DNA from 2 places in the Nocardia sp. NBC_00403 genome. Region 2 is predicted to be linked to the other one. Evidence: riboswitches for the same ligand, from Rfam matches in the RefSeq annotation. Region 2 holds a riboswitch; the other holds the start of a gene.
The links. Region 2 has a riboswitch for glycine ahead of glyA (serine hydroxymethyltransferase). Riboswitches for the same ligand answer to the same signal wherever they lie in the genome.

Region 1 (5,952 bases), 3.7 Mb from region 2:
CGCACGCCGTCCGTGACAACGAGCTCGCCACACCGTCCGAGAATGGTCGGGCCGCGCGCGGCGCGACTGTCAGCGCGCCGCGCAGGCTGGGTGTCGTGCCCGGTGAGGTCTCGCCGGACGAGCTGCGATTCGATCACGAAATCCGGCTCACCCGTGCCGATCTGCTGACGCAGGCCAACATCGACGAGAAGTTCTTGAACGACCTGATTCGGGCGAATCTGATCACCCCCGGCGCCGCGGGCTTCTTCGACGCCGAGGCGGTGACGCTCGCACGGACCGCCAAGGCGATGGCGGAATTCGGTCTGGAGGCGCGGCACTTGCGCGCCTTCAAGCTCGCCGCGGACCGGGAAGCGGCGCTGGTTGCCCAGATCGCCGCCCCGATCGCCAAGAGTCGCGACGCGGGCGCCCGCGCCCGCGCAGAGGAGACCGTGCGCGAGCTTGCCGCGCTGTCGCTGACCCTGCACACCTGCCTGGTGAAAGCGTCGGTGCGGAACTCGCTCGGCGGCTGAGTCTTCGGTGCGTCGTCGCTTGTCACGGCCGTAGCGGGTTCCACTCCGACAACACGGAGATTTCGGCTGTGCACACGGATCGCTCGACCCCTTCCCGTTCGCTTAGACTCGGTGGTACGGCGAGCTCTGCGGTAGTCATGCCGGGTGGCCGGCGGAGGTATTGGGAGGCAGTGCGATGAGTGAGCGCAGCGAGCGAATCATGTCACAGGGTGCTTCGCGCATGCCGGAGCTGAGCGTTAGCGAGGCGCAGGCATGAGTGAAATGCGCGTGATCGGCATTCGTGTCGAGCAGCCACAGAACCAGCCCGTGCTGTTGCTCCGTGAGGCGTCCGGCGATCGGTATCTACCGATCTGGATCGGACAGGCCGAGGCGACTGCGATCGTGCTCGAACAGGAGGGGGTGACCCCGATTCGTCCATTGACCCACGATCTGATCAAGATCCTGATCACCGACCTCGGGCACACCCTGAAGGAAGTGCGGATCGTGGATCTGCAAGAGGGCACTTTCTACGCGGATCTGGTCTTCGAGAACGATCTACGGGTTTCGGCGCGGCCGTCGGATTCGGTAGCGATCGCGTTGCGGGTCGGTTGCCCGATCTATGCCGAGGAACCGGTCCTCGAGGAAGCCGGATTGGTCATGCCGGACGAGCGCGAGGACGAGGTCGAGAAGTTCAAGGAGTTCCTCGAGTCGGTTTCGCCCGATGACTTCAAAGCCACTGACAGCTGAGGGATTTCGAACTTTCTTCTAGACCTCAACTACAGGTCGAGACTCTTACCGCGCGTCGCGTTTGGTCGGACGATGCCGCTCCCGGGACAATCAGAGGGAGTAACCTCGATAGTTGGGCCACGTCCGTTATGACTGGGTGTATGTGGTCAACGGAGCCGGGACATTGATGAGGCCAAGGCATCGGCGAAGCAAGGGAGTGGTCAGTGGCAGAGCAATCGCAGGGAGTGGTACAGCCAGGCCTGTTCCCGGACGATTCGGTACCTGACGATCTTGTCGGCTACCGCGTTCCCAGCGCATGCCAGGTAGCCGGGATCACCTATCGGCAGCTCGATTACTGGGCGCGCACCGGTCTGGTCGTGCCGTCCATCCGGAGCGCCGCGGGTTCGGGCAGTCAGCGGCTGTACTCGTTCAAGGACATTCTGGTCCTGAAGATCGTGAAGCGACTATTGGACGCGGGGATCTCGCTGCAGAACATCCGCATCGCGGTCGATCACTTACGCAGTCGCGGCGTGCAGGACTTGGCGGGCATCACACTGTTCTCCGACGGCACCTCGGTGTACGAATGCACCTCGGCCGAGGAGGTAGTTGATTTACTGCAGGGTGGGCAGGGCGTTTTCGGCATCGCGGTGAGCGGTGCAATGCGCGAGTTGACCGGCGCAATCGCCAACTTCCCAGCCGAGCGGGCCGTCAGCGGCAGCGCGAGCGAGCGCCCCGAGGACGAACTGTCGTTCCGGCGCAAGGCGCGGATGAACCAGAAGACCGGCTAGAGATTCTGTGGGAGTGCCCGTCGCCTGCGGCGGGCACTTTGCTTTCTGCGGAAAGTGACGAGGGCGACACCGCCATCCGGGGTCCGGTGGCGCGGTTCGTTGTGCGCGCGGCATAAACTAGCGGTGCGTCGCCGCCGTGCGGGAGAGTCCCGGTCTTCAGAAGAGTCCGGGCGCCGAAGGAGCAGCACCTCCCCGTCAACCTCTCAGGCAACAGGGACCGTACGGGCTTCGACGCCTCTGGAAAGTGGTGACCGCTGCAGACAGCGCACGGTCGCCCGCCCATGGGGAAAGGGGTCGCACCCCGAATCTCTCAGGCTCCACGACAGAGGGGGAGGGCTGGTATCCGTCGACCGCGTTGGTCGACCCGCCCGACCTTGGGAGCTGCTGCCGTGACTCGATCATTCGCCGACCGCCATATCGGACCCGACCGGGACGAACTCGCCCGGATCCTGGACCTCGTCGGCGTCGGTTCGCTCGACGAGCTCGCCACCGCCGCCTTGCCCGCGAGCATCCTCGACGGCTCCGGTCTCGATGTGCTGCCGCCCGCGGCCACCGAGCACGAGGTGCTCACCGAGCTGGCCGAGCTCGCCCATTCGAACACCGTCGCCACCTCGATGATCGGCCTCGGCTACTACGACACGTTGACCCCGCCGGTACTGGTGCGCAGCCTGCTGGAGAATCCGGCTTGGTACACCGCCTACACCCCCTACCAGCCCGAGATCAGCCAGGGCCGTCTCGAAGCGCTGCTCAACTTCCAGACCATGGTGTCGGATCTGACCGGTATGGAGGTCGCCAACTCCTCCATGCTCGACGAGGCCACCGCGGCTGCCGAGGCGATGACGCTGCTGCGCAGGGCGGGCCGGTCGAAGTCCGAGCGACTGCTCATCGACACCGACCTTTTCCCGCAGACCAAGACCGTGCTGTACACCAGGGCCGAGCCGCTCGGCATCGAGATTGTCGAGGCCGACCTCTCCTGCGGTCTGCCCGACGGCGAGTTCTTCGGTGTGCTGGTGCAGATTCCCGGTGCGTCGGGCCGGGTGGTGGACTGGGCGCCGCTGATCGAGGCGGCGCACGAGCGCGGTGCGCTGGTCGCCGTCGGTGCCGATCTGCTCGCGCTGACGCTGATCACGCCGCCGGGGGAGCAGGGCGCGGACGCCTGCTTCGGCACCACACAGCGGTTCGGCGTGCCGATGGGCTTCGGCGGACCGCACGCCGGATATCTGTCGGTGCACTCCAAGCATGCGCGGCAGTTGCCGGGCCGGCTGGTCGGCGTCTCCGTCGACGCGGACGGTTCGGTCGCCTACCGGCTCGCACTGCAGACCCGTGAACAGCACATTCGCCGTGAAAAGGCGACCTCCAACATCTGTACCGCCCAGGTGCTGCTCGCCATCCTTGCCGCGATGTACGCCAGCTATCACGGTCCCGACGGGTTGCGGGAGATCGCGCGGCGGGTGCACGGCCATGCACGGGCCATCGCCGCCGGACTCGACGGCGCTGTCGTGCACGACAACTTCTTCGACACCGTGCTGGTGCACGTGCCCGGCGGCGCGGAAGCCGTTGTGGCGAAGGCGAAGTCGCGTGGCATCAACCTGCGACTGGTGGACGCCGATCACATCGGCATCGCCTGCGACGAAGCCACCACCGCGGCGCATGTCGCCGCCGTGCTCGAATCCTTCGGTACCGCACTGTCTTCCGAGGCGTCGGCCCCGGCCGCGGGCGGATCGATCGAGACCCGCGCCTCCGAATATCTCACGCACCCGGCCTTCACCAACTACCACACCGAGACCGCGATGTTGCGATATCTGCGGCGGCTGTCGGACAAGGATATTGCTCTGGACCGCAGCATGATTCCGCTCGGTTCCTGCACCATGAAGCTGAACGCGACCGCCGAGATGGAGGCCATTACCTGGCCCGGCTTCGCGCGGGTGCATCCGTACGCGCCGGTGGAGGATGCGCCGGGGCTGTTGCGGGTGATCCACGATCTGGAGAGCTGGCTCTCGGCGATCACCGGGTACGACTCGGTGAGCCTGCAGCCGAACGCGGGCAGTCAGGGCGAATACGCCGGGCTGCTCGCCATCCGGCGCTACCACCTCGATCGTGGTGACACGCACCGGGATACGTGCCTGATCCCGTCCAGCGCGCACGGCACCAACGCGGCGTCCGCGGCGATGGCCGGGCTGCGCGTCGAGATGGTGAAGTGTCGTGACAACGGTGATGTCGACCTGGATGACCTGCGCGCCAAGATCGCCGACCACGCCGACCGGCTGGCCTGCATCATGATCACCTACCCGTCCACGCACGGCGTGTACGAGCATGAGGTCGCCGAGCTGTGCGCGCTGGTGCACGATGCGGGCGGTCAGGTGTATGTCGACGGCGCGAACCTGAATGCGCTTGTCGGACTTGCCCGTCCGGGTCGCTTCGGCGGCGATGTGAGCCACCTGAACCTGCACAAGACCTTCTGCATCCCGCACGGCGGCGGTGGTCCAGGCGTCGGCCCGGTGGCGGTGCGCTCGCACCTGGCGCCGTACCTGCCCGGCGATCCGCTCGAAACCGGTTCGCACGCGGTGTCGGCCGCCATGTACGGCTCGGCCTCGATCCTGCCGATTACCTGGGCCTACATTCGGATGATGGGCGCCGACGGTCTGCGCAAGGCCACGCTGACCGCGATCGCCTCGGCCAACTACATCGCCCGCCGCCTCGACGAGCACTTCCCGGTGCTCTACACCGGCGAGCACGGCATGGTCGCCCACGAGTGCATCCTGGATCTGCGCGAGATCACCAAGCAGACCGGCGTCACCGTCGATGATGTCGCAAAGCGTCTGGCGGACTATGGTTTCCACGCCCCGACCATGAGCTTCCCGGTCGCAGGCACCCTGATGGTGGAACCGACCGAAAGCGAGAACCTGGCCGAACTCGACGAGTTCATCCTCGCGATGACCTCGATCCGCGATGAGATCGACAAGGTAGCGGCCGGCGTGTGGCCGGTGGAAGACAACCCATTGCGCGGCGCACCGCACACTGCGGCGTGCCTCGTCGGCGAATGGGATCACCCCTACAGCCGGGAGGTCGCGGTGTTCCCGCACGGTCTGACCCCCGACCGTGGCAAGGTCTGGCCGTCGGTTCGCCGTATCGACGGTGCTTATGGCGACCGCAACCTGGTCTGCTCCTGCCCGCCGCTGGAGGCGTACGCCGACTGACCACCGCCATACCGGCCCGCATCCTCTCCTCGGAGGTCGGGCCGGTATGGCGTCAGCATCTGTTCGTTTGTTGTGCCGCAACGGGTTCGGCTGCTGCCGGGAACCGGGCGAGCGTCCTCGCTCCGAGGACAACTGCGGCAGCTGAGCGCGCTGTGGCGCGGATCGTGCCGCGCGGATGCCCGAACCGATCGTCGGCGGTCTGGGCGCTCAGCGATGAGGGGCGAGCTGGATTCAGGGGGTGGTCAGCGCGCGCACCGTGGCGGTGCCGAAGCTGATGTCGTCGGAGCTGGCCAGGCGGGTGTAGGTACCGCCGGTGCGCTGGGCGGCGGTTTGCAGGGTTTCGGTGCCGTTGCCGCCGATGACGATGACGTCGATGCGGACCGGGCGGGATTTATCCATGGCATTGCCGAGGTCTGCGATCAGTTTGGTGCCGGTGATCGTCGAGTCGTCGTCGGGGCCGTCGGTGATCAGGAGGACCGAATTGGTCCGGCCCGCGGTGTAGCCCTGGACCGCCGCGCGATAGGCGGCCAGTAGCGACGGGTACGCCTGGTCGGTGCGGGATTCGGTGGGGCTCAGGGTATTCAGCGCCGTGGTGAGAGCGGTTCGCTGGTCGACGGTGAGTGGTGCGGTGACCGCCTCGACCCTGTACGGAGCGGCGCCGTCGAGATTTTTGCCGAAGGTCCAGACACCGAGGCCGAAGTCCGGCGGCATGACATTCATCGTCGAGGTGAGTGCGCCGAGGACATTCGTGAG
Region 2 (5,952 bases):
CCTCCGGTCGCACGCAAATCCGTCCCGCAGGCCGCGCACGAGGCCACCGAGATCGCGGAACTCGCCCGCCTGCTCGGCAGGCCGACCGGCGTCTATCGGCTCGACGATCTGCTGCTCGAGTTCCAGCTCACCAGACCGGGACCGGCCCGCGCCAGGTTGGCCGAGCGCATTGCTCCGATCCTGCGGAGCCCGCATCTACTGGAGGCACTGGACGCGCATCTGCGCCACGGCTCCGAACGCAAGGTCGCGGCAGCCGAAATCCACGTGCACCCCAACACTTTCACCTACCGACTGCGACGCATCACCGAGCTCACCGGTCTGGATCCCACCGATCCGAACGACTCCCGCGTACTCGCGGCGGCCCAGACGATCCACCGTCTGTTCCCGGCAGCCGAAACCGGCAGCCACTGAGACGGCGACCTGCGCTCGGGCGAGGCATCGCCCGGCCGCTCAACAGTCGACGACCGCGACCGCGAGGCCGCCGAGCGAGGTCTCCTTGTATTTGTCCAGCATATCCGCGCCCGTCGCGCGCATCGTCTGGATGACCTTATCGAGTGACACATGGTGGACGCCGTCGCCGCGAATCGCCATGCGGGCCGCGGTGATCGCCTTGACCGCCGCGACACCGTTGCGTTCGATGCACGGAATCTGCACGAGTCCGCCGATCGGATCGCAGGTGAGACCGAGGTTGTGTTCGATGCCGATCTCGGCGGCATTCTCGATCTGTTCGGGTGTGCCGCCGAGTACGGCGGTGAGTCCGGCTGCCGCCATCGCGCAGGCCGAGCCGACCTCGCCCTGGCACCCGACCTCCGCGCCGGAGATCGAGGCGTTCTCCTTGATCAGCTGCCCGATCGCACCCGCGGTCAACAGGAAATCGATCACGCTGTCGTCATTCGGGCCGGTGACGAACTGCTGAACATAATGCAGCACAGCGGGAATGATGCCCGCGGCGCCGTTCGTCGGCGCGGTGACGACCCGACCGCCCGCGGCGTTCTCCTCGTTGACGGCCATGGCGTACAGCGTGACCCACTCCATCGCTCGTAGCGGGTCGGTGTCGTCGGCTTCGACGGTCAATCGTTCGTGCAGCGCTGCCGCACGCCGCCGAACGGCGAGTGCGCCCGGCAGCACACCCGCCGTCGACGTCCCCCGCTGGACGCAGTCCTGCATGACCTTCCAGATCTCGAGCAGGTCGGTCCGGATCCGATCCGGACTGCGCCAGGTCATTTCGTTGGCCAGCATCAGCTCACTGATGGACAGCCCGGTAGCGGCGGTGCGGGCAAGCAGCTCCGCGGCCGAGGCGAACGGGTGCCCGACCGTGGTCCTCGTCTCGGCAGGCCGGTCGATCTCGGTTTCGTCCAAAACGAATCCGCCGCCGACGGAATAGAAGCGACGCTCGACGAGCACCTGACCTTTGGCATCGACGGCGCGGAACATCATGCCGTTGCTGTGGAAGACCGGTCGGATTCGCCAGAGCAGTTCGATGTCCTCGTCGACGGCGAAGCCGATCGGATGCACCCCACCGAGCCGCAGCGTGCCGGTGTCACGCGCCTCGGACGTGGTGGCGGCCACCACCTCCGGATCGACGGTCTCCGGCCGTTCGCCGGACAACCCGGCGACAATCGCCTCGATGCTGCCGTGCCCGCGCCCGGTCGCGCCGAGCGATCCGTAGAGCTCAACCCGAACACCGGTCGTATTGTGCAGCTGCCCATCGGTTTTGAGCTGCTCGATGAACCGGGCGGCCGCGCGCATCGGCCCGACCGTGTGCGAGCTCGACGGCCCGATGCCGACCCGGAACAGGTCGAAAATGCTGACCGTCATGCCCGTTCACGCAGACCGGGATACAGCGGGAACCGATCGACCAGCGCACCGACCCGCTCGCCCAACTCCTCGACCGGCTGCGCCGCGCGCAGCGCCGCGGCAATGATGTCGGCGACCTCGGTGAATGCCGCGGTGTCGAAGCCACGTGCGGCCAGTGCCGGTGTGCCGATCCGCAGACCGGAGCTCACCATCGGCGGTCGCGGGTCGAACGGAACGGCGTTGCGGTTCACGGTGATTCCGATCTCGGCGAGCCGATCCTCTGCCTGCTGGCCGTCGAGCTCGGAGTCGCGTAGGTCTACGAGCACCAGGTGCACGTCGGTACCGCCGCTGACCACGCTGATCCCCGCCGCCCGGCAGTCCACGGCGAGCAGTCGCTCGGCGAGGATCCGCGCACCCGCGAGCGTGCGTTGCTGGCGATCACGGAACGCCGCTTCACCCGCCATCTTGAAGGCGACGGCCTTGGCCGCTATCACATGCTCCAGCGGCCCGCCCTGCTGTCCGGGGAAGACCGCCGAAGCCAGCTTCTTGCCCAATTCCTCGACGGCGAGGATGAATCCACCGCGTGGCCCGCCGAGGGTCTTGTGGGTGGTGGAGGTGACGATGTGCGCGTGCGGCACGGGCGAGGGATGCAGCCCCGCCGCGACCAGACCGGCGAAGTGCGCCATGTCCACCATCAGGTATGCGCCGACTTCGTCTGCGATGCGCCGGAATTCGGCGAAGTCGAGGTGCCGCGGATAGGCCGACCAGCCTGCCACGATCAGTTTCGGCCGATGCTCATGCGCGAGCCGTCGCACCTCGTCCATATCGACGAGATGGTCCTCGGCCCGAACATGATAGGCCGCAACGTCATAGAGCCGACCGGAGAAATTGATCTTCATGCCATGGGTGAGGTGTCCACCATGATCCAGCGCAAGCCCGAGGATGCCGTCTCCGGGTCGCAACACCGCATGCATCGCCGCGGCGTTGGCCTGAGCTCCCGAGTGCGGCTGGACGTTGACGTATTCCGCGCCGAACAAAGCGCGTAACCGGTCGATCGCGAGTGATTCGATCTCATCGACATGCTCGCACCCGCCGTAATAGCGGCGGCCGGGATAGCCCTCGGCGTATTTGTTGGTGAGCACCGAACCCTGCGCCTGCATCACTGCCAGCGGCGCGTGGTTTTCGGAGGCGATCATTTCCAGACCGCGTTGCTGCCTGTCGATTTCGCGGTCGATAAAATGTGCGACGAGCGGATCGAATTCGCGCAGCGACGCGTCGAGCTCGGTTCGGACGGCGGTGTTGCTGTTTCCAGCGACCTGCAAGCGGTCGCCAGCGGTGACAGGTTCGGCCATGAGGAGCCTTTCGTCGACGCATGCGCGTAGGTGGCTCCTCCCGCTCTGTCCAATGGCCTGAGAGTTTCACGCACTGTGTTGGGACACTGCGCGTTTGCCCCGTCGGCGAGTGCGTGCGCACTGCTTTCCAGAGTTGCCTGTGCGCAGCGGTACTGGGCCTGAGAGATTCCCGGGAGGATTTGCTCCTTCGGCTCCCCACGAAAACCCGTGGAGATCTCCCGCTACGCGTCGAACGGCGATTATTCGATTGCACATCGAGCAACTAGTTTCGTAATACGCAACTGGTGCTCCATACGCAACTAAGTATTGGGCCGCCCCCACCCCTTGTCAACAGGAGCACCGATACCGATCGCCCCTCCTCGCGATTCGCCCCGCGTACGACGACCGCAGCGGGCACAGATCGCGAGAGCGGGTACGGATGTGGTCAGCCGAGGTACCCCAGACGGCGGCCGATGTCCGCGGCACTCGCGATGGTCAGCTCGGCGGCGCGGGCGAAACGTTCCGGAGCAAGGCGGTAGGCGGGACCCGAAACACTCAGTGCCGCAACGATTGCACCGTTGCTGTCGTAAACGGGCGCGGCGACAGCGTTCAGCCCGATCTCCAGTTCCTCGCGCACGCTCGCCCAGCCATTGTTCCTGACCTCGACGAGCTCGGCGGCCAGGTCGGCGACCTTGGTGAGAGTGTTGTCGGTGAACGCCTCGAGCTTGGCGCCGACCCGCTTACGCATCTCGCTCGGCTCGAGACCCGCGAGCAGCACCTTGCCACTGGAGGTGGCGTGCGCCGGGCAGCTCTGCCCCACCCAGGACCGCAGCGCGATCGAGCCGGGTCCCATCGCCTCGACGATATTGATGATCCGATTGCCGTCCAGGACAGCGAGATTAGTCGTCTCACCCGAGGCGATCGCGAGCTCGTTGCACGCGCCCTGGCTCTGCCCGACGAGGTCGACCTGCGCACTGGTGGATCCGGCGAGCCGGACGATGGAGAAGCCGAGCCGATACTTGCCGCGCTCCGAGAGCTGTTCGACGTATCCGCGCGATTCCAGCACGGCGACAAGCCGCGAGACGGTAGATTTGTGCACGCCGAGTTCCGCGGCGATCTCCGTGACGCCGGCCTGCCCCAGCTTGGCGATAATCTCCATGACCAGCAGCGCTCGGTCGACGGACTGCACCGCAGCCGTCCGCCCGTTGTCATCGCCGTCTCGAGTTGCCATCTCGAACGCCATTCTAAGTGGTCGTCGCTCCCAAGCTGCCGACACGTCGCTGCACCACGGCGATCTCCCGCAATGCATCGTTGAGCAGACTGCGATTCAATGGCGAAAGTTCCGACATCGTGATGATGTCGCCGGGACTGTGCCCGGCGGAGAGCTGCTCGACCTGATGGACCATCCGCATGCGCTGCAGCATGACGAAAACCTCGGTGAGGATGGTGGCATCGCGCTCGCTCAGCGCCCCCGCGCTCGCGGCGGCCGCCAACCGCACCGGCGTCGACGCCGTGGTCACGCCCGCCACCAGACCGCCCCATCGGGCGAGGTTGACGATCGGAGCCAGCGCGTGGCTCTTCAAATCGAATGTCCCGCCGCGCCGGGACAGCACATCCCGCAGCGAGCGCGCCCGCACTCGTCCCGACAATGCGTCGAGCAGCTGCAATCGCAGGGCGTTCGGGTGTTCGGCGCGCATGCTCCGGAAGGCCGCGGGCACCGTGTGCAGCGCTTCCTCGCCCCATACGACGCGCCCGTCGATGAGCAGCGAGGACAGGATCAGGCCCCGGTCTTGCAACGGATCCTCGAGCCAGCCCGCGGCCGCCGATGCCCACTGCGAGCGGGAACGGGAAAACTTCGGCCTCGCGGCGATCGCGCCATTGCTGTCCGCAGGCAAGCCGCAGGCATCGAGGATGGCGTGCACTCGCGCGGCGACGGCGCGCAGTTCCACACTGGCCGAAGACAATTCGTCGGCCCACGACAGCGCGCTGTCGACATCCGACGACGGCATCGCCTCGCGGCGGGCGATACTGCCGAGGGTCAGCCAGGCGAATCCGCCGCCGGTGACTGATTGCAGGTCGCCGGAAAGGGTCGGCCCCGGCGCGTCGCCGATCTCGGCGAGTGCCAGCTCGAGCGCCTTGCGGACCACGGAGTCGATGACGACCGACAAGATGCCGCTGGTCGCCGATGCCTTGGTGCCATTGCGGAACAGGTCGACCACGGTGCCGGTGATCTCGCGGGCGGCGCGCTGCAACTGCGTCGCGTCCGCGGCCGCGGCGATCGAACGGCGCAGCACGAAACTCTGCCGGGCCGAGGCCGCGAGCAGGTCGGCGTCCTCGAGCACGCCGAGCACCGCACCGCGCCGCGACAGCACCGGCATATGCCGCAGACCGCATTCGAGCATCTCCATCAGCACGGTTTCGGCGGTCAGGTCGGCGGTCACCCGGCGGGCCGGAGCACTCATCACCCGGGAGATCGGCACCTCGACCGACAACCCGGCCGCGACCACCCTGGTTCGCAGATCGCGATCGGTGAAGATGCCGAATTCACCCTGCGGCAATCGGATCAGCACATAGGAGACACGCTGTTCGGTCATTCGCACGACGGCATCGCGCACACTGGTCTCCGGCGCGACGAAAACGGCCGCACCGGAGACGAGTTCGCCGACCGGTCGGCTGCCGAGCACCGGCGCCATCGGAGTTCGATCGCCGGACGCCGTCTTCCAGGCCGAGGAAGCGAGGAACGCCAAGCCGTCGGGTTGGGCGAACTGAGCCCGCACCAAGGCTCCGGGCAACCGAATCAGCAGGCTCGACTCGACCGCCCGCG

Region 1: it holds a riboswitch for glycine, as region 2 does, so the genes downstream of both, gcvP (aminomethyl-transferring glycine dehydrogenase) here and glyA (serine hydroxymethyltransferase) in region 2, are expected to answer to the same signal.

The regions. Positions count from the first base shown of each region.
Region 1 is NZ_CP107939.1:4,811,492-4,817,443, forward strand. It holds gene ftsR (transcriptional regulator FtsR) at 1-509, shown strand, start outside; gene OHQ90_RS21350 (bifunctional nuclease family protein) at 762-1,235, shown strand; partial or broken gene OHQ90_RS21355 (MerR family transcriptional regulator) at 1,451-2,002, shown strand; glycine riboswitch at 2,132-2,232, shown strand; gene gcvP (aminomethyl-transferring glycine dehydrogenase) at 2,392-5,199, shown strand; gene OHQ90_RS21365 (VWA domain-containing protein) at 5,431-5,952, opposite strand, start outside.
Region 2 is NZ_CP107939.1:8,545,479-8,551,430, forward strand. It holds gene OHQ90_RS38410 (PucR family transcriptional regulator) at 1-411, shown strand, start outside; gene OHQ90_RS38415 (L-serine ammonia-lyase) at 451-1,818, opposite strand; gene glyA (serine hydroxymethyltransferase) at 1,815-3,149, opposite strand; glycine riboswitch at 3,185-3,286, opposite strand; glycine riboswitch at 3,287-3,380, opposite strand; gene OHQ90_RS38425 (IclR family transcriptional regulator) at 3,574-4,359, opposite strand; gene OHQ90_RS38430 (putative nucleotidyltransferase substrate binding domain-containing protein) at 4,373-5,952, opposite strand, start outside.